3 regions of the Thalassotalea sp. SU-HH00458 genome follow, and region 1 is predicted to be linked to each of the others. Evidence: predicted binding sites of a transcription regulator. Region 1 holds the regulator's gene; each other region holds the start of a gene.
What was found. Region 1 encodes sigma-54, which starts transcription at its own class of promoters, with help from an activator protein. Its sites were predicted from a motif close to GTTGGCACGNNNNTNGNNT; they were not measured.
Positions count from the first base shown of each region.

Region 2: ABXH06_RS07605 (kinase) is a predicted target of sigma-54. The motif match lies at 1,227-1,245, and genes of this name have one in related genera.
Region 3: ABXH06_RS02115 (EF-hand domain-containing protein) is a predicted target of sigma-54. The motif match lies at 748-766, and genes of this name have one in related genera.

Region 1 is NZ_BAABWW010000002.1:191,384-193,594, reverse strand. It holds gene lptB (LPS export ABC transporter ATP-binding protein) at 1-167, shown strand, start outside; gene ABXH06_RS03820 (RNA polymerase factor sigma-54) at 235-1,743, shown strand; gene hpf (ribosome hibernation promoting factor) at 1,767-2,054, shown strand; gene ptsN (PTS IIA-like nitrogen regulatory protein PtsN) at 2,082-2,211, shown strand, end outside.
Region 2 is NZ_BAABWW010000004.1:132,861-135,071, reverse strand. It holds gene ABXH06_RS07610 (HAD-IIB family hydrolase) at 1-312, opposite strand, end outside; gene ABXH06_RS07605 (kinase) at 315-1,190, opposite strand; gene ABXH06_RS07600 (GFA family protein) at 1,514-1,924, opposite strand; gene ABXH06_RS07595 (sensor histidine kinase) at 2,092-2,211, shown strand, end outside.
Region 3 is NZ_BAABWW010000001.1:473,709-475,919, reverse strand. It holds gene ABXH06_RS02120 (sensor histidine kinase) at 1-477, opposite strand, end outside; gene ABXH06_RS02115 (EF-hand domain-containing protein) at 828-1,175, shown strand; gene ABXH06_RS02110 (hypothetical protein) at 1,275-1,601, shown strand; gene ABXH06_RS02105 (pseudouridine synthase) at 1,644-2,211, shown strand, end outside.

The sequences.
Region 1 (2,211 bases):
GCATTGGAATTTTAATCACAGATCACAATGTTCGTGAAACATTAGACGTTTGTGAGCATGCATATATTGTTAGTCACGGTGAATTAATCGCGGAAGGCAATGCAGATCAAATTCTTGCGAATCAACAGGTAAGAGATGTATACCTTGGTGAGCAATTCACGCTATAGTTACACAAAGCTTTGATAAAAAGTAAAAATCAATATGAAGCTAGAAAATAGGAAAATAATACGATAAATGCGCCCTAGTCTGCAGCTCCGAATAGGACAACAACTCACCATGACTCCACAATTGCAACAAGCGATTAAGCTTTTGCAATTGTCGACGTTGGATCTTCAGCAAGAGATCCAAGAAGCTCTTGAAAGTAATCCATTATTAGAAGTAGATGAATCAACCCCAAGTGACAATGATGCGCAATCGGATAACTTAGAAGAAGCATTTTCTGCTGGTGTAACAGAACAAAACACTAAAACATCCGACGGCAGTGAAGATTCAGCTCCTACTATCGATGAAATTAGTACGACGGAAGCTATGGATAAATCTGAGATCCCTGAAGAGCTCAACATAGACACTACCTGGGAAGAAAGCTACAGTGCTGGCGTTTCAAATACCGGTGCCAGTGCACCTGCTTCAGAAGATTATACTTATCAGGGCGAAACAACGGACTCCATTCAAGACCATTTACGCTGGCAAATGGAGTTAACGCCATTTTCAGAAACGGACCTTGCCATCGCGACGGCTATTATTGATGCCATCGATGATGCTGGCTATTTAAGAGTCAGTGTTGAAGAAATTCTTGAAGCGATGGGCAATGAAGAAGTTGAACTTGATGAAGTTGAAGCCGTACTTAAACGTATTAATATGTTTGATCCTGTTGGCGTTGGGGCTCGCTCTATCTCAGAATGTTTAACCATTCAATTAAATCAATTTGATAAAGAAACGCCTTGGTTAAAAGAAAGTAAGCTGATCATTAATGAATATATCGACTTATTAGGTAACCGAGATTATCGCCAAATCATGCGGAAAACGCGTTTAAAAGAAGATCAACTACGCGAAGTGATCAAGCTAATTCAATCGCTGGATCCAAGACCAGGTGATAGTGTCATTAAAGGTGATGATCAATATGTCATCCCTGATGTTTCGGTCGAAAAGAAAAATGGTCGTTGGATGGTTGAATTAAATCCAGATACAGCACCACGATTATCGGTTAATCAGCAATATGCCTCCATGGCACGAAACATGAAATCATCAACAGACAGTCAGTTTATACGTTCAAACCTACAAGAAGCTAAATGGTTTATTAAAAGCTTAGAAAGCCGAAATGATACATTGTTAAAAGTCTCTAACTGCATTGTACAACGCCAACAAGGCTTCTTTGAACACGGGCCAGAAGCAATGCGCCCTATGGTACTCAATGATATTGCTGAAGCGGTAGATATGCATGAGTCCACTATTTCCCGTGTTACGACCCAAAAATATATGCATACACCTAGAGGAATCTTTGAATTAAAATATTTCTTCTCTAGCCACGTAAGTACAGAAAATGGTGGAGAATGTTCATCCACCGCAATTCGAGCTTTAATTAAAAAGTTGGTCGCTGCAGAAATTCCAGCCAAACCATTAAGTGATAGTAAAATGGCGGAATTACTTGCAGAACAAGGCATTAATGTCGCCAGAAGAACCATTGCCAAGTATCGAGAATCATTGTCAATTCCTCCTTCTAACCAACGAAAAAGTCTACTTTAACAACTAAATAAGGATCTAAGCTTATGCAAATTAATCTTGCTGGTCATCATGTTGAAATTACTGAAGCTTTACGTGAAAGTGTCAATACAAAATTTGCCAAGTTGGAACGACATTTTGATCATATAAATAATGTTCATGTGGTATTGACGGTAGAAAAGCTGAATCAAATTGCGGAAGCAACAGCCCATCTTAACGGAACAGAAATACACGCAAAAGCCGAAAATGCCGATATGTATGCTTCAATCGATGCTTTAGTTAATAAACTCGATAAACAAGTTTTAAAGTACAAAGGCAAAATCAACCAACATTAATCCATCGTCTATTTCAACACGAGCATTATGAAATTAACTGAACTTATTAACGAGAACTGCACCTTGTGTGCAGTTCATGCTACTAGCAAAAAGCGTATTTTAGAATTATTATGTGAAAAAGCTGCCGAGTCTTATACTGATTTTAACACTTATTCAC
Region 2 (2,211 bases), on a different contig from region 1:
ATACTTTCTTGATGAAGCAAAAGACTTAACCCAGTAATTGTCAACGCTTGAGGTGTCAGCAGGTTGTGTCGAAAAAGTTGTTTTAGGGATAAAAACAGCCGCGCCATTTTCTATAATAAACGGTGTATCTAGCGCTAATTCAGCTTGTATATTGGCTAATTCAGCTCTCGTTTTACTCGTGTTTAGAATAATAGGGATATCCGCTTTTTTTAGTTTGAAGATAGTGTCGTAGGCATCATTTGCTTGATACGTGTAGTGGTCAAGCAAAGTGCCGTCTAAATCGCTAAATATCAATACTTTCTCAGTGCGCATTGTTACTCCTTAAGACTCAATTGACGAATGTGTCGGTTGTTCTCTAGGTAAAAAATGGCATCGGCTGATTTAGATATTGTATTGCACGCTTGTACACTTAGCCTTTGAAAATATTGAGTAAAATTTAATATCTCTGCGGGAGACATGATTTTTGAATCGGTTAAATTTTCATTTCTCGCTTTTAGTTTTTCTTCTTGTTCTAATCGCCATTTGTATACGCAGTCAAATGAAGGTGCTTGTAAAGATACCCAAAAATCCATTTTTTCATACAAAGGTTCATAGGTGGTTTTGAGTTGTTGATTGACATAAGTTCGCCAAATGCCATGAGTATCATGTTGTAATTCAAGTTCATTGATTGGCGATTTTAATTGTTCATCGGTTTGAGGTTCTACGCCCCAACACCAACCTTCTAGCAAAATAATATCAACGGGTTTGTCGACACGTTGCCAATTTTCTTCTGGATAAGGTTCGTCTGTTGCTTTATTAAATCGAGGAATTTTAAAGCCCGTTTTTTTCTCACTTAAGTGACTTAATACTTGCTTTAATGCCGTAATATCATGAGTTGCGGGTACGCCGCGTGTTTCTAATAAAGGATGAACTTTGTCTGCAAGGTCTTTGCGCTCTTGACGAGTTAAATAAAAGTCATCTAACGACATCACAATAACATTTAGTTGATAGGTGCTTGTTAAGTATTCTGCAATATAATCGGTAAACGTTGATTTGCCACTACCTTGGCAGCCATTAATACCAACAAAAAAAGCCCCTTCATTTGCTTTAAATTGCTTAAAAACACGATCCGCGAGTGGTTGGTAATATTCTTCAACCGTTTGTTCAAATTCTACGGGTAAACGGTGTTGCTTTATAAAAGTCTTTAGCATAATTCTCACATCAACAAGTATGATTTAGTTAGATGATTTCAACTATTGTGCCATTTTGACCATTAGCTAGATTTAAGCTTTATCTTGTTGTATTCATTGATATAAAATATATTTATGGTTGGAAGTGTGATGCTTGTTGTTTTAATAACGTTTGCACGATTTATTTATTGTTGCACTAATTTGGTGCGTACCAGTTAGCTAGGGTGCCTCATCAAAACTCAATCAAGCTTAAGGCTGATGAGCAAGATTGCCATAACCGCAAAGTGTCATTTAAAGTTATGGCTAATCGTTGAAAGTTAAACGGTTGATTCGTTGCTAAAGCCTTAGGTCGGATATTGATCAAATTGTGCCGCCGCTTGGCCCGATTCAAACCAAACGGGTTTTTCTTCACAAAAGATATTTGCTTGAGGGGTGATTTTAGGATCACCTTCTAAATAGCCCGCAGGGATCACCAACATACTACCGTCTCGACTTAAATAAGGTACTTGTGAGCCACATTCGGTACAAAAACTGTTACTAAACCGAATGGCATTGGGGAGATCGAATCGTTTGATCAAGGCTTGACCTTGATGCCATTCAATTTTATCAGGTGCAGTAAAGATTAGTGACGCAAAGGCCGAGCCTGTTTTCTTTTGGCAGCGATCACAATAGCATTGATAGAATTTTTGAAAAGGGCCTTCAACTGTACTTTTAACTTTACCGCATAAACAGCTACCTGAAATTTTATTACTCATTTTGATACCTTTTGGCTAATACAAATAAAATGTTTTTAATGATAGTTCTATATAAGTTGATATCACTTGTCACGTCAATCTATTTAAATTTCAAAAGTGCCTTGTAAACTCTGACAAAGAACCTGTAGCAAGATATTCAAATATCGGTATGATATTTAGCAATATTTATGATTCTAACCCTTATGAACTTATTTAACTTCAAATCGATGGCGGTTATTCAACGGCTGTTTTTACTGCGCAGCTTAGCGATTATTATTCAAGTAACAACCGTGCTGATTGTTTATTAT
Region 3 (2,211 bases), on a different contig from region 1:
GAATTCTTCTTGGAGTAACTCTAACGATTTTTTACTGACATTGATTGAATTTGGTTGATGTAGATTTAATTGTTCTATTTCTGTGAATAGTTGCTGGCTTAATTGATTGAGTGGCTCGTCTTGATAGATCACCATTTCTGTTGTGATCATTTGCGTTAATTTATCTTTTTGTTGAATAAATTGTTCGTATAACCCTTGTTCTTCTAACACCACATATTGACTTGCAAAACGTTGCAATTTATTCATTTCAATGCTGAGTTGTCGGTTTATTTTAACTAACTCAGCAACATTGATAATCGCAGAACTACCTTGTTGTGAAAGTTTATTGACTTGATTTGCGCCATATAGCAAGGCAAATGTTAGCGGGATAGCAACTAAACTAAAACCGATAAGGGTAAGTGACTTTATTGACCATTGGCGGATACCAGAAAAATTTAAAACAGTTTCTATCCGCCATTTTTTTATCGGCTTTTTCAATCGGCAACCTTAATGAATATATTTTATGAGTAAAATGATGTCGTTGTATTTTTACGGTATTTCAGCAAAAAAACAACACTGTCTCTAATTGGTGACAGTGTTGTTTTGTGGTTGTTTATCGACCTTACTTATTGATAAATATAGTAAATTTTTATTCTTTAACTCAGTAGTTAGGGGGGAATAATTATAAATTTATTTAACTGTCTCTTATTAGCGACAATAACTGACAATGATTTTTATTTAATTTCTTTATTATCAATTACTTAAATACTTGGTACGTCGTGTGCAATGTCTGTTTGTATGTCTCATGTTAGAGACTGACGTTGATAACAAAAAGAAAGGATAAAATAATGAATACAATTAGTTTAAAAAAAGTAACTGCAGTAGTTTTAACTTGTGCCATCGGTTCTTATGTAGCACATGCTAACGAAGGTGATGCAAAACTAGCGGTTAATAATGACATGAAAGCAGCAGTGAAAACCAGCGAAGTTAAAGTGATTTCTGAAACTAAAGCACCAAGTAAGTTTGCAAGCTTGGTTGAAAAATTTGACGTAAATAAAGATGGTTTATTAAGTAAAGCCGAAATTCAATCAAGCAAAAGTGAGAAATTAGTCGCTCTATTTGCCAAAATGGATCTCAATACCGATTCAGGTATTAGTGAAGCGGAATTTAACCAATATATAGCACAAGTGAAGTAATTTTTTTGATAAAAGACATCAAGTAAGTTTTGCTTATTCCCCCATTTAAGCCGGCTGTTTCTCCCAACCTCAGTCGGCTCTTTTTTTAAGGTAAGACGAATGAATGACATGCAACGTTATATAAAAATGGACGATTGGTTTTTTGAAATTAAAACCGTAAGAGCACTGAGAACAAAAAACTATGGTGATAAATATAGTGCTATCGCCAATATTAATTGTAACGGAGATGCTATATATATTGATGGATTAATGACAGCAGATGATAACCCGTATACTTTTCAAGATCTTCAAACATTTAAGCAGTTTTGCCGCAAAATGGGCGCTAAAACTGCACATTTTGATCGCTTTAAAAACGATCAATTAAGATCACAAAGTGTGATTATCCAACCAGAAAAACCTCAGTCGATATTAAAGTTAGTGAAATAACTTGGTAAACTTTCACTAAACTTTTTAGTGTATTTATTTACTATGTCAATATCACATACTCGCTTAGACCGTTTTATTGGTGAGCATTTGCACATTAGTCGTCGTGACGTGCGATTAATGTTAGCGCAAAAGCGAATTTCAGTTGATGGACAGGCGATTAATGAAATTGGCTATATTATTAATAAATTTTCTCATGTTCAGTTAGACGGCGAAACACTGCAAAATAATCAAGCTTTTTACTTAATGCTACATAAACCTGTTGGTGTGGTGTGCGCCACGGTTGACGAACAGCATCGAACAGTGATTGATTTAATCAATCATCCGGCTAAAAATGAACTACATATTGTCGGTCGTTTAGATCTTAATACCTCAGGACTCGTATTACTCACCAATGATAGTCGTTGGTCGGAGCGATTAATGTCTCCTGAGCATAAAGTGGCAAAAAAATATCTGGTAACCGTTGAACATGCCATTAACAAAGAGCAAGAACAATCATATATCGATGCTTTCGTTAAAGGGATGTATTTTCAGTATGAAGATATTACCACTCTGCCCGCTTTTTTAACGGTTATTGATGAACATCAGTTAGAAGTTCAGTTATATGAAGGTA